2 regions of the Methyloterricola oryzae genome follow, and region 1 is predicted to be linked to the other one. Evidence: riboswitches for the same ligand, from Rfam matches in the RefSeq annotation. Region 1 holds a riboswitch; the other holds the start of a gene.
What was found. Region 1 has a riboswitch for cyclic di-GMP ahead of EK23_RS23980 (hypothetical protein). Riboswitches for the same ligand answer to the same signal wherever they lie in the genome.
Positions count from the first base shown of each region.

Region 1 (11,510 bases):
GACGTGTACGAAGGTCCAGCGGGTGGTCTGCTTGGACTCGCCCGGCTTGTCGTCGGTGGCGGTGAAGTACACCTTGTAGGTGTTGCCTGCTTCAGCGCGGTCCGGCGTGTAGACCCAGGTGGCTTCCCACTTTCCGGTCTTCTTGTTGAAGAAGGTGTTTTTGATCTGGGCACCTTCGGGTCCTTTGTTGATGAAGAAGCGCACCTTGTCGCCATCCGGGTCCTGAGCCTGCAGGCGGATCTTCAACTGCTTGCCAGGATTCGCAGCGTACCAGCCAGCGGTCCAGTCAAACTGCGGAGCGCGGTTCTCCTGCGGCAGTGCCTTGACGTTGAGGGTGACCGTTTCCTCGGTGCTAAAGCCGTCCGTGTCGGTTGCTTTGAATACCAGGGTGTGCGGACCCGCATCGTCTGCGGTCGGCGTCCATTTGAACAGGGCATTGCCCTGGGCGTCGATCACCAGCACCGGTACCGCATGGCCGATCTTGCACTGGCTGCTGTCCCCTGATGTCGAAAGGCTTGGCGTCGTCGCGGCAGCAGTGGCCAGCAGCGTGTTTAGCGAACTCTCCTCACCCGAGTCAGACAAGGCGCTGCTCACGGTATCGGTCAGATCGCCGGCCAATTCGGCTACCGCTTCGTTGTCCAGGGTGGCGCTGACATCGACGGTCTGACCTTGCGGGTCCGTGCTCTTGACCAGCAGGCTGATTGACTCGCCAACATTGGAATCGCCATCGCCGCTGCCCGTAACTTCCAAGGTGGGTGAATCGGTGGGACCCGGAGTCGGGGTTGGTGATGCCGAAGGTTCGGGCGTGGGCGAAGCCGAAGGCGACGGACTCGGGCTTGCTGACGGTGCCGGAGAAGCGGACGGTGACGGGCTTGGCGAGGCCGAAGGCGATGGGCTCGGGCTTGTGCTCGGAGCCGGAGTTGCCGATGGGGCCGGGGTAGGCGTGGCTGGCGCAGGCGTCGGCGTTGCTGGTGTCGGAGTGGGCGTGGCCGGCGCAGGCGTCGGTGTTGCGGGCGCCGGGGTGGGTGTGGCTGGCGCAGGCGTCGGTGCCGGAGTAGGCGTGGCCGGCGCAGGTGTTGGCGTTGCGGGGGCCGGGGTGGGGGTTGGGGGCGGCGCCGCGCTGATGCTCAGGCGATAGTTCTTGCCATGAGAGCCGTCGGAATTGGCGACATTCGAATAGTTACCGCCAATCCACAAACTGTAGTAACCGGGCGCGAGGACTCCAGGCCCATTGTTGACGCTGTTCCACGTAATGCTGGCTGCGTTGGCCGTATTGGGTTCGTGGTCCAGGTAGGTGACGTTGGTCCAGGGATTCTGCGTGTTGTTGAAGGTATGGTTACCGTCATTCACCCCAGTCGTGGAGGCGCCGCTGTAGAGGGTGAAGGCGGGCTTCAGGTCACCGCCCAGTAAGCCCGTGGATTCGTTCGGGCCATGTTTGCCGGTCACCGCGGGGCCATTGGCCAAGGTAATGGTGACATTGCTGGCCTGCGAAACCGAGAACAGGATGTGATTGGCCGTGTGATTCCAGCCGATACTGGTTCCGCTGCCACCGGCGCAGGTGCCGGCCTGGCACCAACTGAGCTGGCCAACGCCGTACGACGATTGGTCGTAAGAAAACCCGGTCGCTTCGCCGGTATTCGGGTCGAGATGGAGCGCGCCGGGCATCATGGCGTCCATCATGGGGTAGTCGGAGGCGGTGATGGTGCCGGTGGTGCCGCCGGGTGCCTTGTCCACATTCTTGAAGATATGGTGGTACTGGACGCCATTGCCCACGTTGGTACCGGTCGTCGCCGGGTTCAGTCCGACGCGCTGTTTGTTGAAATTTATGGCATTTTCCGTCGCGCCGATACCGTTAACATTGGATAGGTGCTGGTAACCGGTAATGGCGTCGATGTCGTTGAGAGTCGTCGCCGAAGCATCAATGACCGCAGTCACCGACAAGGCGCCGAAACCCAGAAGTAGCTTATGGTTGGCCATGTTTACTTCCTTAAAGTTGAGATGGTTATGACGTCAGGGTGAATGGCTGAGGAATCGGATGCTTCCTCACTCCCGCCTTTCAGGGGAGGCAGCCCGCCATCTTGTGCAAGCCAAGACCGTAGCTTTCCGGCCCCGCCTCGCGGCGGGTGTGGCAAATCGGGGCTTGAAATCAAAGTGGCGCCGGCTTCCGCAGCAAGGTTGCCCGGTTACCGGCGCCAATCAGGCCGCTATTTCTTCTTCGTGGAGTTGTAACTCGACGCGCCCGCGGTCGCGGTGCCGCTTGCTGTGATGGGAACCCCGACGGCGACCGAACCTGTGCAGGTCTGGCTTCCATCGTTGGCCGAGAACGCGATCGCATAGACGCGTCCATCGCCTTCGTTCTGGCGCTCTGCCCGCACAAGGGCTTTGTCCTGCGGGAAGGCGTTCTTCTTGGTCTTGCGCTGCTTTAGTATCTTCGCGTCGGGTCCGGTCTTGTCTTTCGCCACCTTGTCCTTGACCGGTTCGTCCTGGTTAATCCCGGTGATGGTCAGGGCATAGGGATCAGGTCCCGTCACCCCTGTTACATCCACCTTGACCAGGCCCTTCTTGGGTGGCCAAAGAGACGTGCGGCTGGGGGCAGCCTGCGAACAGTCAAGCCGAGAAGCATCGTCGGTGACGGTGATGGACGCGTCGGCTTTTGTAGTGGCGGGGTTGGGCGCATAGTTGTCAGTCACCGTGACGGTGAACGCCAGCGACTCGCCGCCGGGACCGACGTGAGGGGCGGTAAAGCTGGCCGAAGCGCTGTCGGCGCCCCTCAGGTCGACCGGCGTGCCGCTAGTTTGCTGCCACTGATAGCTGAGGACATCGCCATCGGGATCGCTGCCTGCAACGGTCAGCGTCACGTTGCTGCCCTCGGTCACCGCTGGGCTTGCCGAAGCGGCCAGCACGGGCGCGGCGTTTTCGACTACGGTCGTGCTGACGGTGGCGGAATTACTGCTTTGCAGGCTGCCGTCGGAAACCCGGAGCGAGAAGACCAGGGACTGCCCAAGTGCATCGCTGGGCGCGACGAAGCTGGGTTTGCCGGCCGTCGCGTCACTGAGCGTCACGGAAGGACCGGAAACCTGGGTCCAGAGGAAGGTGAGACTGTCGTCATCGGGATCGTAGCTGCCGCTGCCGTCGAGGGTGCGGGTGGCGCCTGCCCGGATATTGCCTGCGCTGCCGGCGTCAGCCACCGGCGCCTGGTTTGGGCCCACCGTGATGTTGACGACGGCGGGATCGCTGGTCTGGTTGTCGGCGGTGTCCCTGACCACCAGCCGGAAGGTAAGCACCGTGCTGGAGCTTACGTTAGGCGCGTTGAAGGTCGGCTTGACCCCCGTGGCGCTGCTCAGGCTGACGGAAGGCGAACCACTGATCTGGGTCCATTGGTAGGACAAGGCTTTGCCATCGGGATTGAAGCTGGCGGAGCCGTCCAAGGTGACTTGCGCTCCCTGACGCACGGACTGATCCGCACCGGCATTTGCCACCGGCGCCGCCGACGGCGACGAGGCGGTGATGGTCAGGCGGTAGTTCTTGCCATGGCTGCCGTCGGCGTTGGCGACGTTGGCGTAGTTGCCGCCGATCCAAAGGCTGTAGTAGCCGGGCACGAGGGGGCCGGGGCCATCGCTGACGCTGTTCCAGGTGATGCTGCTGGCATTGCCGTCATTGGCGTCGTGGTCCAGGTACGTGACATTGGTCCAGGGATTCTGCTGGTTGTTGAAGGTGTGGTTGCTGTCATTCACACCCGTCGTCGAAACACCCGTGTAAATGGTGAAAGCAGGCTTCAAATCCCCGCCGAGGACACCATTGGGCTCGTTGGGGCCGTGCTTTCCGGTTACCACCGGCCCGTTGGACAGGGTGATGGTGACGCTGCTCTCCTGCGACACCGAGAACAGAATGTGGTTGGATGTGTGGTTCCACCCCGTGCTTGTGCCCGCGCCTCCCGCACATTCGCCCTGCTGGCACCAGCTGAGCTGCCCGACGCCGTAAGCACTCGCGTCGTACAGGAAGCCGGTCGCTTCGCCGGTATTCGGGTCCAGGTGGAGCGCGCCCGGCATCATGGGGTCCATCATGGCGTATTCCGAGGCGGTGATGGTGCCGGTGGTGCCGCCGGGTGCCTTGTCCACGTTGGTGAAGATGTGGTGGTACTGCGTGCCATTGCCGACGTTGGTCCCGGTCGTCGCCGGGTTCAGGCCAATGCGCTGCTTGTTGAAGCCGATGGAGTTAGCGGTGGCGCCCACACCATTGACATTGGACAAGTGGTGGTAACCGGAAAGGGCGTTGATGTCGTTCAGATTGGTGGCCAAGGCCGGAGTGGCTGCAGCCAGGGCGATCAGGCCGGCGACTGGGTGAGTTCTTACGGTATTCATGATTGCGCACATGGGGTTTTCTTGGGCTTGGACGCAGACAGCCCCGCGGCGTTGGGCCGCGGGGTGTTGCTTGTCACGACCTTCAGGGTTTAGATGCGGAAATGGTCAGCTTGAAATCCTTTTCCGTGCCGCCGCAGCCAGCCAGGTGGGTTCCTTCGCAGGGTCCCGGATTGGCCGGGTCCTTGGGCGCTCGCGTCAGGCTGCGGTCGGTGGAGCCCGCCAGGGTGGTGTCGTTGTTGAGGACGTTCTTGTAGTTGCCGCCGATGTAGAGGGTGTAAAAGCCGGGCTGCAGGTCGTAAGTGCCGGACACCGTGTTGGCGTCGCCGGCATCCTTCCAGTCGACGATGGCGGTGGTGTTGGTCCAGCTGATGTTCACCTGGTTCTGGAAGGTGTGGTTGGAGTCGTTGATGCCGGTGGTGCCCTTGCCGCTGTAGAGGCTGAAGCCCGGCTTAAGGTCGTTGCCCATGGGGATGGGCCCTGCCGCCCAGGAGGCGCTGGCGGTCGTCGGCGTGGCGTTGGACAACTCGATGTTTACTTTGGCGGCTTCCGTCAGTTCAAAGCCGACGTGAACGCCGGTGTGGTTCCAGCCCAGGCTCTCGCCGCTGCCGGTGGCGCAGGCTCCCGCCTGGCACCAGCTGAGGGCGCCCACTCCCCAGATATAGTTGCCAGGGGACATGGCGTCGGGAAACTTGTTGTCGTGGCCATAAACAGTCGTTGACTGTCCGGCCGCGAAACCATTGAGAATGTAATGGTAGTGGATGCCCTTGCCGCCCAAGCCCTGTGGCCCCGGATCGATGGCCAGGCTCGCCTCCGCACCGGGAGAAATGGTCACATCGATGTTGTTAACGCTGGTTCGGTCCGCCGTGGTCGGGTTGAGCTCGTTCTTTACGCCCAGGCCGGTCTTGCTGCCGCCGCCGTGACCTGCGCCGGGGGTTGTGCTGGAGGAACTGGCGTTCTTGCAGATATCACGGGTGTCCCCAGACTCACACACGGCCCAGTCCTCGGCCTCCAGCACATTGGTGATCTGCATCAGGTAATAGCCGTCCTTGGGCAGGGTGATGAACCTTTCCACCTTGCCGGGTACGCCATCGCTGACGGCGATGTCGTTAAGGGCGGTGGGGTGCATCACGAACTTGTTGGTGGGCACGTAGAGGTCGTTGTCCCAGGCGGCAGCCACGTGGTACAGGGTGTAGCTATTACTGGGCGAGGGATAGAGCGTGGTGTCGATGCCTTCGGGCATGACGTGGTCGGCTTTTTCCGGCAGGCCGGTGATGGTCCAGTCGGCCTTCTGCGGTACATTGTGAGCCGGCACGATGTCCACTGCTGCTCCAAGCTTGCCTCCGACGGCAATGTCCTGGGTGCCTTCCCAGTTCAGGGGGGCTCCCTCGGGGCGCCAGAAGACGATGAAGGCCGGGTGGCTGCCGGGAGCCGTGACCGCCGAGCCTTTTTCCGCCTTGATCTTGATCACTTCGCCGGCCTTGCCGTAGAAATAGCCCCATTTGCCGGTATGGGTCCAGGCGCGCCAGATGCCCTGGCCGTCCGAGGCAGGAACCGCGGTGTAGTCGTTGTAGCTATTGCCGGTGGTGGGGTCGTAGAAAGATACCTTGCCCACGGCCGGGTACTCGAAGGTCTTGTTCCAGCCGGTGTAGTCGCGCGGTCCTTGTCCCTCGTTGAAGGGTACGGTGGGGCTGGAGAAGGCGGTAGTATTGCCCTGGTAGGTATCTAGGGCCTCTGGCAAGTCCGAATCGCGCCCGTCGCAGTCGGAGTCGATGCCATCCAGGCGCTTCTCTTCGACGCCGGTGTTGCGGGTGGCGTCGTAATCGCAGGTGGCGTCCAGCGAGGCTTCCACGTCGTTGGTGTAGCCGTCGCCGTCGCGGTCCACGGCGGAGGGGTCGCCGGCGGATTTGGCCTTGCCGGACAGTACGATCTCGGAGAGCAGCATGGCGCCTTTCTTCTTCACCTTGGCACTGCCCTTGGCGGGGGTGTCGAACAGGGCGCGCGTCTCGCCCACCTGGACGTCGAACTGCGCGCCTCCCGGCACGGTTAGCTTGGCCTGGGCCGTGTCGATGTAACTCTTGGCCAGCAGGGCATCACCGCTCCACTTCAGGTTGAACTTGATGAATTTCTTGTCCCAGGTGACCCTGAGCTTGCCGGCGCTCAGGTTGATATTGGCCTTGCCCTTCTTGGGGCTGAACTTGGCATTGGGGTCGTCGCCCAGGGTTCCCTGAGCCAGCAGTGCGCCGTTGGCGTAGACCGACCAGGGCGTGGAGGCATTGAGTTCGCTGATGCCGCAGGCAACCCCGGCGGGGCAGGCGGCGAATTTCATGTTGCCATCGAGGGTGGTGTTATTGGTGGCAACTTCAGCGCCGCCTTTCACCCGCTCTCGATAGACTTCCTGATAATTCAGCCCTGCCGCGGTAACGCCGCCATGAGGGCCGTCGTGGGCAGCGGCCAGGGAGGGCAGCGTCGCGATGATGGCGGCTGCAAGGATGGTGTTTGAGGATCTTTTGGTCATGGATATGCTCCTGCCTGGTCTCTTGTTGCTACCCGGTCTGGCCTGAGGTCCGTTGATCCGGGGTGAAATTTGGGGCCTTCCGCCCTCTGCTTTCCCTAGGAGGGGCAGAGTTGCTTAGGCTTCGCGTTGCGCCGGCTCCCAGTCCTATTCCCTCCCACGGCGGGGGAGGGTTAGTGGTGGGGTGAGCGCCGGACATCAGAGGGTTCCGTCGCTGCCCTCGATGGTCTGCTGCAGGGGCTTGATGGGCTCCAGGCCTTCAGCGGTCCGGCCGTTCCTGCCGATGGCGGGAACGCTCAGGATTTCATCGTCCGCCATGCCGTCGCCGTCTTCGTCCAAAGCGATGGCCTCGTCACCCTTGTGGCCGTGGGGCACTTTTAGCGCCGGATGATCGAAGGGCGCTGCTTCATTGCGCACACGCTCGTCGGTCAAGCTCTTGAGGAACTCGAGCAGATCCTCGGTGACGTTGGGGGCTTCGCCCAGGATTTCCGCCAGGGTGGGCATTTCGCCCGCGGCGCGGTCCGGGTTGGTGTAATTGCCCGTGCGGATATAGAAGTCCAGCACCTGGGGGAGGGTCAGCGCCGACCCGTTGTGGAAGTAGGGCGCCGTCAGCTCCACGTTACGCAGGGAGGGGATCTTGAAGGCGGCGGACACGCCCACCTTGAGCAGGCTGGGCTGCCCATTCAGGGTCTTGTTCCATTCCGCCTGGGCTGCTTCCTGGGTGGGGACGAAGGCCAGCGACGTCTTGTCGGTCACCTGTCCGGTGTTGTAGTCGGTGACGACGCAGCCAGCGCTGCCTGCGGGGTCTGCCTGCAACTGCTCTCTGGGGAACACCAGTGGGTCGGAACGGCCTCCGGTGAAGGCGGCACCCAACTGGCAGGCCTTAACCTTGAGAGGATCAAGCACGCCCGCGCTGTCGCCGATGAGTTGGGACAGGTATTGCCGCGCGAAGGACAGGGGCTGGTTCAGTTCCGGATGCAGGGCGCTTGGGCGGCCTACGCCCTGATCGAACGACCAATGGGCCACGCCGGTGTTCATGAAGCCCACGTCTTGAAGGCGCGGACGGCCGGTCAGATCGGTGGTGCGCAACACGGTGTTGACCGAGTCGGCATCCGGTGCCTGAAGTTTGACTTTGCCTTTCTTGCTGCGGGTGACCGTCAGGTTCTCGGGGCTGGCCGCGGCACTGAAAAGGGCGCCGCTGTGACACAGCACGCAGTGCGCGTTGATGAAGTGCTGCATGCCGCGCACCTGGGCGGGGGTCAGGGCCTCCGGGATCTCGGCCAGGTTTTCCGGATTGGCGCAGGTCTCTGCGGGCGTGACGTCGTGGCCGTCGTAACAGCGCTGCACCCGCTTGGAATCGATGGGCGCCTGGTCGGCGATGAGGGTATTGAAGTATTCCTGCATGGCCAAGCCAAAGAACAGGGAGAAGTTGGCCTCCATCTGGGTGTAGGCCTCGTCGGAGTACCCGGGCTTGCCGAAGGGCGCCTTGCCGCCCTTGGGGGCCTTGGCTGACCAGTACTTGGCGTTGAAGGCTTTCTTCACCAGTTGTGCATAGGTCTGCTTCAGGCCGATGCCGTCGCCAGCTCGGTAGTTGGCAAGTACGCTGTCCTCCGCATGCACTTCCTGGCGTTCCAGGGCGCGGCGGCTGAGGAGTTTGCGACCGACGTCCGGGAACTTCCGGTTATTGCAGGACATCTCCTGGTTGTTCAGGGGTGGCCCCACCGAGAGTGACGCGACATGGGCGTGGCTCAGGGCCAGCTTCTGCTTCTTGACCTTGCCGCCAGTGTTCACCCAGACGCCGGCCTCGCTGTCGCGCAGGCCGAATTCGTTGACGCCGTTGAAGGTGTTGTTGGCGCGGCCGTCCCAGAACAAGCGGTAGTTGAGTACTGAATTGAAGACGGTCGGGGTGTTGCGCGGCTCCACCTGGCGGGCACGCAGGTCGCCGACATGGTAGATGCCGTCGTGGCCGGCGCGGTCGCAGTCATCCGTGCTTGGCCCGGTCTTGCTGACACCTTTGAATTCGCCGGCGTAGGTGCCTGAGGACGACATCACGTTATCGCTCTCAGCGGTCTTCGCCGACCCGTTGTTCTTGGGATTCGCGAACTGGACGAAGGGAAAATCCGCTGACTTGACCGCGTAGTTGGAGCCACCCGCACCGCCCGATGCGGTGCCTTTGTGGCCCGGGGCCAGCGAGGGATAAAGTTCGTTGCCCTCCGCGTCGGTGACGTCGCGCTTGCCGCCGTGGTTGAGTGAGTTCTTGGTGCGGTTGTCGGCGCCGGCGTGGAAATGGCAACTACCGCAGGACATGTCGTCGCTGCCCACGTTCATGTCCCAGAACAAGGCCTTGCCAAGGACGAGTGCGGCCTTTTTGTCCTTGATGATCTTGTTGATTCCGGGGACAGGCGCAGGCCTGACGTCCTGCAGGGAAGGCGGAAACTTCAGGGCGCCATGGGCGCCTGCCTCGTGCACCGGGGCAAGGCTTAGTGCAAGCGGTGTCACCATGGCCGCCAGGGCGCCCAATAGCTTTGCCTTGCCTGTCTTCAGCTGGTTCATGCAGGTCCTCTCGAATTCTTGTAGGAGATACGGTGCCGTTTCGTCCTGCACGAAGCCGGACACGTTAGCGACGACTGATAAAGCAATTGCGGTGCCAGCTATTGAAAACCCTTAGTTGGCAGGGGTTTGACGTGATATGAAAAGTTCGCAGTGATGCCTGCAGTGCGGCATATCACAAAGAGTGCGGGAAATAACGCAGTAAGGCGATGACGTATAAGGCGGAGCCGGGAGGTGCTTGCGTGAAGTCCGAGGCGGGCTGAAGAGTGAGGGGGATCCGAGTTGGCCGGGGTTGCCCGTATTCGGAGGCTACGTGGTAGTGCTGGAAAGGAGAAAGGCTCCCATGCCTGGCATGGGAGCGCGCGGGCCTGCGGCGTTCGGCCCCGGCGGGCCGGGGCCGGGAACTCAGATCAGCTCATCGCAGGTGTATACCTGCTCGGGCAGGGTGGTGGAGGCGCTGGGCGTGCCGGGATTGCAGCTGACCATCATGTCACGCGCCTGGCGCTTGAGTTCGATGGCTTTCTTGAGCCGGCTGTTCCGCAGGGCGGAGAAGTCGTTCTCGGCCTTCTTCTCCAGCTTGAGGGCTTCCTCCAGTTTGGCAACGGCGTCCGGATAGGGCAGGACGGTGCCGCCCTTCAGCACCTGGATCGCGTCCTGGGTCTCCTTGGCAGCCAGATGTGTGATCTCCTCGGCGTCAGCGCCGCGCAACTGCATGGCCTGCGTAGCCAGTTCGTTGGATTGGCGAATGTTCTCGATGGCGTTGAGGGAGCGCAGGAACAGGGCGACCGCCACCACCTGCGAGGAATCCAGCTTCACCTTGCGATTGTTCCTGGATGAGGTCAGGGCGCCCGGCGAGTCATTGAAGGCGTCCGTGTTGTAGAAGGCAATCGCCTCTTCCAGGCTGTTCACGCTGTGGTTGTGGAAGTAAGGCCCGGTGTCCGCCGCTTCCACTAGGGTTGGCGTGTTGAAGCGCTTGTCGCCGAAGCAGGGATGATCACCCAGCGGGTCGGTTTTTTCGAATGGTCCGCAGAGGTCATGCGGGTCCGTGCCGAAGCCACCGTCGATCTGGGCACTGGGATCCACCAGGGTGGCAAGCTGGTCACGCATGCTCTCGATGCCGGTGTTGCGGGTCGGGTTGGCGTGGGTGGTGGAGCTGCGTGCGCCGGCGTTCGAGTGGCAGCCGTTGCAGTTGGCGGTTTCCCCCAGCACCAGGGTAGTCCCGCCTGGACAGGCGCCTCCGCTCTGGTTGAGCTTATTGCCGTTGGCGTCTCGGCAGAAGTTTTCCTTGGTGTCGAACAGCTTCATGCCACGCTGTACCACCGGCGATTTGAACTCCAGCTTGGCCAGTTCGTAGTCCTTGCTGCGGCCCAGGGACAGCATGTAGGCCTCCATGGCCACCAGTTCCTCGTCGGTGGGCAAGCGGAAGTCGGCCCCTTCCACCCGGTTAAGGGTCTTGGGCATATGCTGCTTGACGGCCCCGATGGCAAAATCGCGCAGTGAGCCATTGGGGTGGGGTATCACCTGGTTCGGGTCCTTGCAGTCCACCGCGATGCCATTGGCCGGCGAGCCGTCGCCGGCCCAGCCCAGCGCGCTGGTGAATAGGGTGTCCTGCTGGAATTCGCCCTTGTTGCAGGGCGTCTCGATGTCGATGGAGGTGGCGAGGGCCAGGGTGTGCGGGACGCTGCGCATGACGCCGGGCTTGTCGAAGCCGTCGACGTTGGCCAGGACCAGGCCGAATTGGCGCAGCAGGGCCGGCTTTTCCAGTTCAGCCAGATCCGGGTTGGTTTCCGCGATGAACAAGGGATCGTCCGCAGGCAGCTTGGCGATGTAGGCCGGGTCGATGGTGTGATTGTTGTCCAGCCGATGGCAGGTGGCGCAGGTTCGGCCATTGCCGTCGAAGGTTTCGTTGAGGAAGATGTCGCGGCCCCTGGCGATTTCGGCGCCGAGCAGATTGTCCAGCGACTGCTGACCCCGGTCTTTGGGGCCAGCCGCGTGGGCCAGCTTGGGTAGGATGAAGTCGAAAGGCGCTGCTTGTGGTTTCTGTGCCGGCTCGATGCCGCCGACCCCGGCCATGGCCCACAGCTTGT
Region 1 is NZ_JYNS01000013.1:106,238-117,747, forward strand. Features, by position in the region: gene EK23_RS23980 (hypothetical protein) at 1-1,977, opposite strand, end outside; cyclic di-GMP riboswitch class I at 2,062-2,140, opposite strand; gene EK23_RS21955 (PKD domain-containing protein) at 2,205-4,361, opposite strand; gene corA (copper(I)-binding protein CorA) at 4,444-6,876, opposite strand; gene EK23_RS16140 (cytochrome c peroxidase) at 7,072-9,426, opposite strand; gene EK23_RS16145 (hypothetical protein) at 9,829-11,510, opposite strand, start outside.

Region 2 (11,510 bases), on a different contig from region 1:
GGGTGTCTGGAAGCAAACTGGGAGGAGTTTCTGGCCGGCGCTGGGTCCGCGGATTTCTCGGGCAAGCGTGTCGCGCTGTTTGGCTTGGGCGCCCAGGAGCGTTATTCCGAGCGATTCGCCGCGTCTTTGATCCGAGTTTACGAAACCTTCCAAGGCATGGGCGCCGAAATGGTGGGGAGTTGGAGCACCGAGGGCTATGCCTTCGAACATTCCCCGTCCATAGTGGACGGCCGTTTCGTGGGCCTGGTAATAGACCAACGCACGCAAGGGATGCTCACCGACGGCCGTATCGAAACCTGGCTAGCACAAATCAAGCCCTCGCTGATGGAACGCATCGCACTGCCGGCTTGAGAACGCCGCGAGCGCGCGTCAGCTCCATCGATACCATCGCCAACCAAGGGGACGCTACGCGCGCTGCTTACTGCAGTGAGATTCACATCGCTGCTGATGACGCGCCGGCTAAGGCTTTGCTATTGTCGTAGCCCCGTTTTGCTCGACAGGTGCCTGCGGTGGTTCGCGGATTGTGGTGTGCTAGCCTGACTCCTCTGTCTTCTTCTGGGCAAATCGATTGCCCAGCCTTCGAGTCGCATATTCGCGACCTGCTGGCGCGGGGTGTTCAGGGCGTTACGCTCTTTGGCACCACCGGCGAAGGTCCGTCGTTCTCCGTGCGAGCACGTGCTCAAGCTCTCGAGCAGCTTTTATCGGCCGGCCTGGAACCATCCCGCATCGTCGTGGCCACCGGCTGCACCGCTCTGGAGGACACCGTTGCGCTGACACGCCACGCTCTGGAATGCGGCTGTTCACGCTGTCTTGTGATTCCTGCATTTTTCTGGAAAGCATGGTCGGACGATGCGGTGTTTCGCTACTACGCGAGCTTGATTGAGACAGTGAACGATCAGCGGCTGCGCCTCTATCTGTATCATATTCCGCAGCTTTCGGGCGTACCGATCCCGTTGCGCGCCGCGGCCCGCCTTGCCGGAGCATTTCAGCCAGTCATCGCGGGCGTGAAGGACAGCGGCGCCGATCTGGAACACACACTGGAACTGATCAAGACATTCCCAGATCTCGCGATACTGGCCGGGCATGAGCCACATCTGCCGGAACTGATGAAGCGAGGATGCGCGGGCACGATCTGCGGCATGGCCAACCTTTGGCCTGAACTGATTGCCCGGCTTCTGGCGCCAGAGGTCGACCCGGCGGACCGGACAGCGATATGCCGACTGATGGAACTTTTGCAGCCGTATGCGTTCGTATCGGTTATGAAAGCTTTGTTGGCCTCACAGCCCGGAGCAGACAGTTGGCAGAGCGTGCGACCGCCGCTCCTTCCACTCGATCAGGGCGAGTGCGCCGGTCTCGTAAGGGACTTGGCCAGGCTCGGATTATCGCCAGAAATACCGTAGTCATCCGTTTCGTGCATCCCAAACCAGCTTTGCCGGTCGGTGAACAGGGGTGGACGCGCGCCGCGGCCCCACTGCTTTACGGCTAGAACAAACCGCACTAACGAGGCACCAGGCATGTCAAAAACCGTCACTGAAGACCAAAGGTCTGACACCCGGAAGCAGGCAGCGATTCACCAGTTGAAAGGCAAAATTCAAGCAACGGGTACCGTTTTGAGCGCGATCAGCCTCATTGCTTTGCTGTCTGGCGCTTGGTGGGGCGCGGCCACCCTTTTCCCCAGCGTCATCATATTGCTGGCCGGTTGGATGCTGTGAGGCAGGCTCACGTTCGACGCTGCCCGCTCGGTTAATCGTCCCGAAGCGGTCTGCCTTAAAAACAGACGACAAAAAGGGGCCGGCTCCCAAATAGGGGAAATTTGGTCCCCGGCCAAGACGCTTGGTTTAACCACGCACAGTCAGTGTGCCGTATGGGTAAAGCAAAATGCGCGCCACGGCCGCGACTTCTACAGCCTATTGATTTCAAAAAAACAACTGAGCTCGAAAGGCCCGGATTTGCTTGCCTCAGGTTGAAATAAGCCACTCGCGTGTTGAAATGAACTGCTTTCATCACACAAGGGTCCAGCGATTCCGCAATTTGGAACCTGAGACAGAGCTCTGCATCTAAGCCGGTTGCACGGCACTGTCCACGTAATCGGCCCAGCCAAGTGCAAAAAAGGCCTGCATCGCTGCAAGCCTTTGAATTTATGGAGCCCCGGACAGGAATTGAACCCGCAACCTTCTCATTACAAATGAGCCGCTCTACCGATTGAGCTACCAGGGCGTTGCATCAAGAATGGGGGAAATCACCCAGACGGCATGGAGCCACGCCACGCCGTTGAGCCATGAATCTCGCGAAATGACACCACAGCTGTGCGCATGCCGTCAACGGCCCAAGGCTTCATCCATCGCCGCATGTGCAAAGCCACGACTCACGATGGGGATTCCATCCGCCAGAAACAGCGTCCCCCGCTCGCTTTGTCGATAGCGTCGAGGCGTCTTTCATGTGCCTCCAGCTCATGCGCCTGACAATGATGGACAGGTAGCGGAAGCCGCGCAGCTCTCCGAGCCGGGCGGACCAACCCGGCTCCTGTCGAAAGCCGTGCATCGCCGGGATTGTCGGCATCACCTTCCAGCAGCAGGACCGCCTGTCCGCCCGTCATGGCGAGATAGACGTCTGCGAGAATCTCGGCGTCCAACAAGGCACCATGCAGTTCGCGCTGACTGTTATCCACCCCGTAGCGCTTACATAAGGCATCCAGGGAATTGCGCTGACCCGGATGCTTCTTGCGCGCCAGCGCCAGGGTGTCCAACACGTCGCAATGATCGGTCACCGGCTTCAGGTCGGGCAGACGCCCCAGTTCCGCATTTAGGAATCCGACGTCGAACGGGGCGTTGTGAATGATCAGCTCCGTGCCGTCTACAAAAGCGATAAAGTCCTGCGCGATATCCGCGAACCTTGGCTTGTCCGCCAGGAAGGCGTTATCCAATCCATGGACTTCCACCGCGCCAGGGTCGATTTCTCGCTCCGGGTTGATGTAGACGTGAAAGCGGTTGCCGGTCAGCCTGCGATTCAGTATCTCCACGCAGCCGATTTCAATGACGCGATGTCCTTCTTCCGGATTCAGGCCGGTGGTTTCCGTATCCAGAACGATCTGTCTCATCCGCCCGCGCCCCTCTGGGCCGCCAGCACTTCGCTGACGCCACGGTTAGCCAGTACGTCAGCCCGCTCGTTACCCGGATGTCCTGCGTGACCTTTAACCCACTGCCACTCTATCCTGTGTCGCGTCCGGGCACCATTGAGGCGCTGCCACAAATCGGCGTTCTTCACAGGCTCGTTGCCGGCGGTTTTCCACCCGCGCCTGATCCAGTTGGGCAACCATTCGGAAATACCCTTGGACAGATAGACCGAATCCGTGACCAGGCAGATTTCACAGGGCCGCGTCAAAGTTTCCAAGGCGCGGATCGCCGCCATCAGTTCCATACGGTTGTTGGTGGTTATGGCCTCCCCGCCATAAATCTCTTTTGACTTGTCCCCATAGGTCAGCAAAACGCCCCAGCCCCCCGGACCAGGATTGCCCTTGCAGGCGCCGTCGGTGTAACAGATCACTTTGGAAGACATGGACTATTTACGCATCAACGGGGTGTCTATGACTTGTCCCGGCAAGATACCGGCGGGCCTGACCCAGACCGATCTGATCGGGATCAAGGTGTAGGTCCGCTTGGTCGCCTTGACAGCATAGGAGGTTGCCAGGTGAGCCAACGAACGCGTAAGCATCGAGTCGGGACGGAATACGGTCTGGCTGGAAGACAGGCCGAAACCGGCGGAAAACTCGGACTCCAATTTCAGCAGGGTCAACCAGTCCATCAGCCGGTAGCACCCGATGCGGTTTTTCAATGTGAAATCGCTGCGAAAGATCAGGTACTTGGCCATTGACTTGGGACTCCACGGGTTGATGCCCAAGACGATCATCAGCCCTTCCGGCTTGAGCACACGAACGGCCTCGCTCAGTACCTGGTGCGGATTATCCTCGAATTCCAGAACGTGCGGAAGCACGAGCACGTCGATGCTCTCGGTCGCCACGGGCAGGGCCTCTGCATCCCCCCGCATGACCGACTCGGCAGTTGGGGAGGCAGTCCCGTCGATGTCCACGATGGCGAGATTTGCCCGAAGATCGTGATCGATATAGTGCTTTTCCGTACCCATCCAGCCAACTTGTAATATTTTTTGATTGTACGTAAGCTTGGTAGCCGTAAGGAGATAGCTCGCTTCAATAGTCCGCAGCAACTGTCCTGGGCCTTGGGCGTGATACCACGCGAGAAACTGCTGTCGTGAACGGGCGGGGGTTGCGAGGGTTTGCTTTAGGTTCATTGTGTTGTAGGATCAATTAATGCAATGTCTCATCGGATGAAAGTCCTGAGGAACACACCATTGAGTCGGCGAAAATCTCTCCCCCGCATCATCTGTTGCGCATCGATTGTGGCGCTTTCTCTCTCCGGCTGTTCCAGCAATCCAAACAAGCTCAAGGGTGAGACAAATTTAACGGATAATGTTCCGCCGGAGTCAACTCAGTCGGGCAAATTCACCGACAATCTCCACTTCAAGAAGAAATCCTCGCGGAGCACCAAGACCGGCGGTTCGTCCAAGTACGAAAACCTTTGGGAGCGCCTGTTCGACCACTACGACCTGCCCGCCGTCAATCATCCGGACATCGACCGCGAATTGGCCTGGTTTGTCGACCATCCGGATTACATCGAACGGGTGCAGAGCCGCGCCGAGCCGTTTCTGTACTCTATCGTAAGGCAGGTTGAGAAGCATGAGGTGCCCGGGGAACTTGCGCTTTTGCCTGTGATTGAAAGCGCTTTCAAACCGCACGCCATCTCCCCGGCTCACGCCGCCGGCATCTGGCAGTTCATACCTTCAACCGGACGGCTCTATGGGCTCAAGAAGAGCCGCTCCTATGACGGGCGCAGAGACGTTTACGCATCGACGCGGGCCGCCATCAAGTACCTGAAGAAACTCCACATGGATTTCGGCGGCGACTGGCTGCTCGCGATTGCCGCCTACAACTGTGGCGAAGGCGCCGTATCCAGAGCCATCCAGCGCAACGAAGCGCGCGGTTTGCCCACGGATTTCTGGTCGCTCAACCTCCCCAGGGAGACACGCACCTACGTGCCGCGCCTGCTGGCCGTGTCCAGAGTCTTCGCCAACGCGGACCGCTACGGGATCGACCTACGGGAAATTCCCAACAAGGCGCTGTTCAAGACCGTGGTGGTGAAGTCGCAACTGGATCTGGCCCTGGCTGCCGACGAGGCCGGCCTGTCGCTGGATCAGATGATGGAATTGAACCCCGGCTTCAAGCACAAGGTGGCCGATGTGCACGGGTCCTATCGCTTGTACGTTCCCGCGCACAAGTACCGCAGCTTCAAGGAGGCGCTGCCGCGACTGGTGGAGGCTGGCATTGGCCACGGCCGCCACAGCGATGTCGAGGACTCGCTGTATCAGGACGATTTGATTACTGCCGCCACCGAGCCGTCAGCGGATGATTCCGGCCGGATCGAGGCGGGAATCGACAGCCATGCGCGCGGCGGTTCAAAAAGTTACCGGAGTTATCGGGAGACCACGCAGGAAGAAACCGCAACGAGCTACCGCGGGAGAATCCACGACCGTTTGCCCATTGCCTCAAAAGGCAACGCCGTCGAGGCGCCGCACAGGAATGTGAACTACACGGTGCAGAAAGGCGATACCCTGTTCTCCATTGCGCGCAAGAACGGCGTTGGCGTGGACGAATTGCGCGAGATGAATCACATGTCCGCCAAGACCCCCGTCAAGTGGGGGCAGCAGTTGGTAATCGGCAAGGAAGTGCCCTCACGCAAAACTGCCAAGGCAAGTCTGGCCGCGAAGGAAGCGCCGTCGCTACGCTACAAAGTCAAGCGGGGCGATTCCCTGTCCGCTATCTCCAAGAAGTTCAATGTCACCCTGGCCGATCTGAGGAAATGGAACGGCGCAGGCGTCGTCAAACAGTTCCGACCGGGTATGGATCTTACCGTGTCCGAGGGCGACTGAACCGCTCCGCCCGGCCGGACTCAGTCCGCAGAGAGTATTTCAAACTGCCGGGGCATCGCCACATGGCTGACCACGTAGCGATGCTTGCCGGAAGCCTCCGGCTCAATGGACTCCACAGACACGACACGAACCCGCGCAGCCTCGCCCACCCGAGCCTGAATTCCCTGGGTAATCGCCACCCGACTGGCCGCATCCCATCCTTCGCCGGGCCGGACCAATACCTCGAAATCTTCCAGCGCGTGCTGAATGATCTTGAACTCGGCAACGCCCAGGGTTTCGCGCAAGACATAGATGAGTGCCAGGCCGTGCAACAATGAACCATCCGGCCGAACCACGAAATCCGTACGACGCCCCATGACATCGCCGAGCACATGCAGGCCACGCCCGCTGGCACAGCCGGCATCCGATCGGCGCACCAGATCACCCGTGCGATAACGGATGAAGGGCTGCACATCCGAGTAGAGATTGGTGATGACTGCCTCACCGTCCTCACCGACCGCCACCTCGCGACCCTCCGCGTCCAGAATCTCCAGAATCACCGACTCACTGCTGAGCAGCATCTGTCCGTCCGGTGACTCCATGGCGATGAGCCCCCCATCGCGGCAGCCATATTCGTTGGCAACCGGCGCGGCAAAGATCTCGCGGATCAACTGCCGCTGGTGCGGGTACAGCGTTTCGCCCGTCGTGTAGACCACCTTGAGCGATGGCAGGCGCAGGATTCTCCGACGGCTGCGCACATGGGCCGCCAACAGGCTCAAGCTGCTGGCGTAACCGTAGATGCAGGAGGGACGCCAGGCCTCGATGGCATCCAGATAGCCGTCCATGCTAGCCGCATTCATGGCGAATGCGTTGAGCATCAATTGATTCAAACTGCGGTCACGCAACGCGCGTACCGCGTCGCTGCGGCTCAGTTCGATGGGTGCTCCCCACAAGAGCAACTCCGGCTCGCCAAAGCGGTGACCCCACCATTCACGTGCGCGGAAGCGGCTTGCCATGTCCGCCGCCTGCCGCCGCTTGCCAAAATAGAAGCGCAATGGCGTTCCGCTTGAGCCGCCAGTGCTGTAGGGAATTGCGCCGCCCGGAGCCTGGTGCCACACCATGGCGTCGCGGTGGGCCGCCGCCTCGGCCTTGTCCATCGTCGGCAGGCGCCGTAACTCCGCGAGCAAATTCCGCGCTTCCAGATCGATTCCGGACGCCTGGATGCGGCCCGCATGCCACGGACTGTGATGGAGGGCGGACTGCAGCAGTGACCTGAGACGATCGGCCTGCAGTGCTTCGATTGCGTTGCGCGACAGCCATTGGCTTGCGCGCATCTGGCTAAGGAATGCAAGCGTAGGCCGGCGGAGCAGGCGCTCGTGCAAAGGCAACAGGATGTGGCGCGCGAGGGCGGACTGCACCTCAGCAGGCCCGTTCCGAAGGCATACGCTTCATCCCTCGCGCGTGTGGCAATTTGTCAGTTCGTGTCGAAGCCTTCCCGCCTGACCCGATCGAGAAAGCCCCGCGAGGCCTGTTCAATCATGTCCAGCACCCGCTCAAAGCCCTGGGGACCACCGTAATAGGGATCGGGAACCTCGCGTGTCTGCAGGGCCGGCGCGTAATCCAGGAAAAACTGCAACTTATGCGTGTGCGGCTTGGGACACATGAATCGAAGTGCGTCATAGTTTTCCTGATCCATCACCAGGATGTGATGAAACCTTGAAAAATCCCCCACAGCGACCTGGCGCGCACGCAGAGGACTGATGTCGATTCCCCGCGCCAGAGCTGCTTTCTGGGCGCGGTGGTCCGGTGGGTTGTTAACGTGGTAAGCGTGAGTGCCTGCGGAATCGATATGAAAAAAATCGGCAACACCTTCATCTTCGACCAGCTTGCGGAAAACGCCTTCCGCCGTGGGCGAGCGGCAGATATTGCCCATGCATACGAACAGTACCTTGATTTGCTCCATAAAGAGATCCGAATGAGATCAGTAGAAATGGTGCGATTGGGAGAAAGCAATTAGATCGTCCCAGGAATCGTGCCGTCAAGCCAGACGCTTGACACCCTTCCAAAGTCGCAGAAAGGCCCTGCTTGCGGTTCATTCTATAACTAAGTCACTCCCTTATCGCGCGCACCGGAAATACAACGCGGCAACAACCCTCAGGGCGCCAGCATTCTGAGCCAGATCCCACAGACTAAGTGATTTCCCACACTTTCGTCCAGTAATAGACTCATAAGCCATTGTTAAACCAGTAGCTGAATATGGCATAGCACATGCTTATGTAGCACCATGTCGTAAGCTGTTGCTCTCAGTTCCTCACTTATGACATTAGGCGTCACGACGCTGCGCTTCGGGAAAGCACAAGGACATAAAGGCTTATAGCCATGGATGGAAGTTGGACCGTCAGCAGGCAGGATGCCAATGCCACACTCGCCGCGAGGCGGGGCCGGAAAGCCACGGGACTTGGGCACCAAGCCAGCCGGGCTGCCTTCCATGTGATGGGGAGGACCGCGACACCACACCTTAGCGGGAGCGGGGCGCCGCGGACATCACTGCCTATGAAAAAAACCAACCACTCATAGCACAGTGACAAGGTAACTATACATGAACAAAAATAGAACTAAACTGGCCAAGGCCATCAGCATGGCTCTCGCCGGCTCCGCGTTATCCGTCGCGGCCATCTCCGATGCTTCGGCGGCCTCCACCACCATGTACAACACTTTCACCACAGCCGCGACGACCGCCACTGATGGCTGGACCCGAGTTTATGACGGAGCAGATGTGGACACTATCGCGACCGGTCCAGAGAGCCAGGGCAACAAAGGCACAGTCCTTCCTTGGCTCGGTACGACAGGCGGCGCTCTTCCGTTCGGGTACGGCGGATCATCGCACCTGAACTGGGCAGTTTCACTTGGAAGTGCAGGCGACTCCGCGGAAATTTCGGCTGCCGATTCCACCAAGTACAACTCCTCGCCTTACTACACCACTGCCGCCGAGATCGACACCGGCGGCGGTGCATGGCGTGACAACGTGACCCCAACCGGTTGGAAACACCAGACCGATATCGGTCTGCTGCAGTCCAATGTGACCCAGTTCGTCCACCTGAACCCGTCAACCTTGGGCGCCCAGAGCCCCACCTTCAGCCGGTTCGGAATCACCGTTTTCGAGGGTATGGACACCAATACCGGCAACTACAGCCACCATGGCGCCTGGAATAATCCCGCAGCGGGACGTCCGTATAACCAGGATAACCCGTTCGGCACAACGGGCCTCACCAACCTGAAATATTCGGATAACGTTGACGCCGTCAACGACTTCGTATTCCTGGCTGAAGCCGGCAAAATCTACTCCATCTATTTGGGCGGCGTCGACTTCTCCAAATGGAATACCGGGGTGGACAACTACAAGCTAGGCATCACCACCTCGGCCGTGCCGGTGCCCGCCGCTGTCTGGCTGTTCGGCAGCGCCCTGGCCGGCATGGGCATCGTCGGCCGCCGCAAGGAAAAGGCCGGCGTGACGGCCTGATTCCCCAACAGCAGGCCTCGTCCTTTGGAACCCGCCACCTTCAGGTCGGCGGGTTTTTCTTTCTCCCGCCCCGCTCAGACCAACCGCGGGGTCAGGTCCCGGTAAGCTCTACCCGGCACGCTGCGCTCAGGGCGAGGAACCCTATGGTTACTGACGCTTCCGCAGCAGAAACACATCCCGCGCCGGCCGCTCCAGCAACAGCCCATACTGCCGGGCGATCCAGTCGAAGCTCGCCTCCGCGTGGAAGCTCACATGGGTGGGATCGTTCTTGTATTGCCAGTTGACGAAGCGCTCGCGGCTGATCACCGGTTGCGTCATGATGCCCAGCCAACCGCCCGGCCGGACCAGCGCCAACATCTTTGCCCATTCGGCCGCCGGTTCGCGAAAATGCTCCACCACTTCCGTGCAGGTCAAAAAGTCGTACTGCCGCGACAAATGGCTTGAATCAGGCGCATAGATCGGATCGTAGGCGGCCACACGCATCCTCGCCTCCTGCAGCATCAGTCCCAAGACCGGGCCCGGACCACAGCCATAATCGAGGCCTTCCATGCCAGGCTTCAAGCGATCGATCAAAGGCTCAGCCAGCCGTGACAGGAATCGCCGGTAGCCTGCATCCTCGGGATGATTCCGATGCAGATCGTATTCCGTCTTCTCCCGCTCGAGCGATACATGGCTGGCCGGGTCCGCGAAGATCAGACGGCACTCGGGACACTCATGAAAGACGCGGTCGCGTTGCTGGAAGAATGCCGGCGCGCTAGTCGAACAGAGCGGACAGGGCAACTGGCTGAACGCTCCGCTCACGGCCCGGTCTCCTCACTATGGCCGGTCGAGCCTGGCATTGATCGCCGTGGCCGGGCCCTGGATCTCACTCAAGGCCGCCTCGAATCGGGCCGGCTGCGCATTGGCCGCCTTCGCGCTGGCCTCGTAGTCTCCATTGGCCTCCTGCACCACGCAGGTGATGTAGGCCTGGGCCCTTTGCTCGAATTTCCGCACCCGCTTGAGACTGGCGTTACAAGCCTCAGCGCCGCTCGATTCGATGGCGGACGGGACTGGCTCCTGGTCGCAGGCCGCGGCGCTCCAATGACCGCCCGACAGGATTCCGGCGTCTACCGACCAGGGCAGCGGCATAATTCCAAACAAGGGCACAAGATAAACAATCATGGTCTTGATCATGCTGAACTCCTCGCTGTTGCTAACCCGGCCCTTAGTGGCCGGGTTAACGCGGGGCCCGGATGCCCCGGCGCGGCCACAGGCCGTGTCAGCCAAGGTCGGGCGCTTACCGACATCGGCGTCGGCCCAAAATACCTGGAGGGTACATTTGGGCCTGATCAATAGTCATGGAGGCACTTTACGGCCTCCTCCCAGGATAAGACGTTCGAGCAGCATAAAATCCCCCTTGTGAGCGGGGACTACTCATCATCAGGAACAGACAAACCGTCGGTCTCAAGGCCGATGTTCCGGAGAGTTCAAGTCGGCCTGCTTGGCTCGGCCGGCGGCGCCCGGTATTCTTGCGGCCAAATCACGATTAGGAGGCTTTCACTTGGAACCCAGGACAGTGCTCATCACGGGCTGCTCGTCGGGCATCGGGCGCTGCGCTGCGGAAATGCTGAAGGCCCGCGGTTACCGGGTCTTCGCCACGGCGCGGCGGACAGAGGATGTGCAAGCTCTGCGCGACGCGGGCTTCGAGGCGATTCAGTTGGACCTGAACGACTCCGCCTCCATCGAAGCGGCCCTGGAGGCCGTGCTGGCAGCCAGCGACGGCAAGCTCTACGCCTTGTTCAACAACGGCGCCTACGGCCAACCTGGCGCCGTCGAAGACCTCTCGCGCGAGTCCCTGCGCGCCCAATTCGAAACCAATGTGTTCGGCACCCACGAACTCACTGCCAGGGTAATTGCTGTCATGCGCCGTCAGGGCGAGGGCCGCATCGTGCAGAACAGCTCCGTGCTGGGCTTCGTCGCCATGAAATACCGCGGCGCCTACAATGCCAGCAAATATGCGCTCGAAGGCCTG
Region 2 is NZ_JYNS01000002.1:291,302-302,811, reverse strand. Features, by position in the region: gene EK23_RS05110 (flavodoxin) at 1-351, shown strand, start outside; gene EK23_RS05105 (dihydrodipicolinate synthase family protein) at 510-1,400, shown strand; gene EK23_RS05100 (hypothetical protein) at 1,515-1,712, shown strand; tRNA gene EK23_RS05095 (tRNA-Thr) at 2,142-2,217, opposite strand; gene dnaQ (DNA polymerase III subunit epsilon) at 2,366-3,097, opposite strand; gene rnhA (ribonuclease HI) at 3,094-3,555, opposite strand; gene EK23_RS05080 (class I SAM-dependent methyltransferase) at 3,559-4,305, opposite strand; gene EK23_RS05075 (transglycosylase SLT domain-containing protein) at 4,414-6,000, shown strand; gene EK23_RS05070 (phenylacetate--CoA ligase family protein) at 6,021-7,397, opposite strand; gene EK23_RS05065 (low molecular weight protein-tyrosine-phosphatase) at 7,454-7,942, opposite strand; cyclic di-GMP riboswitch class I at 8,388-8,466, shown strand; gene EK23_RS21505 (VPLPA-CTERM sorting domain-containing protein) at 8,579-9,499, shown strand; gene EK23_RS05050 (class I SAM-dependent methyltransferase) at 9,647-10,300, opposite strand; gene EK23_RS05045 (hypothetical protein) at 10,316-10,672, opposite strand; gene EK23_RS05040 (SDR family oxidoreductase) at 11,040-11,510, shown strand, end outside.
Region 2: it holds a riboswitch for cyclic di-GMP, as region 1 does, so the genes downstream of both, EK23_RS21505 (VPLPA-CTERM sorting domain-containing protein) here and EK23_RS23980 (hypothetical protein) in region 1, are expected to answer to the same signal.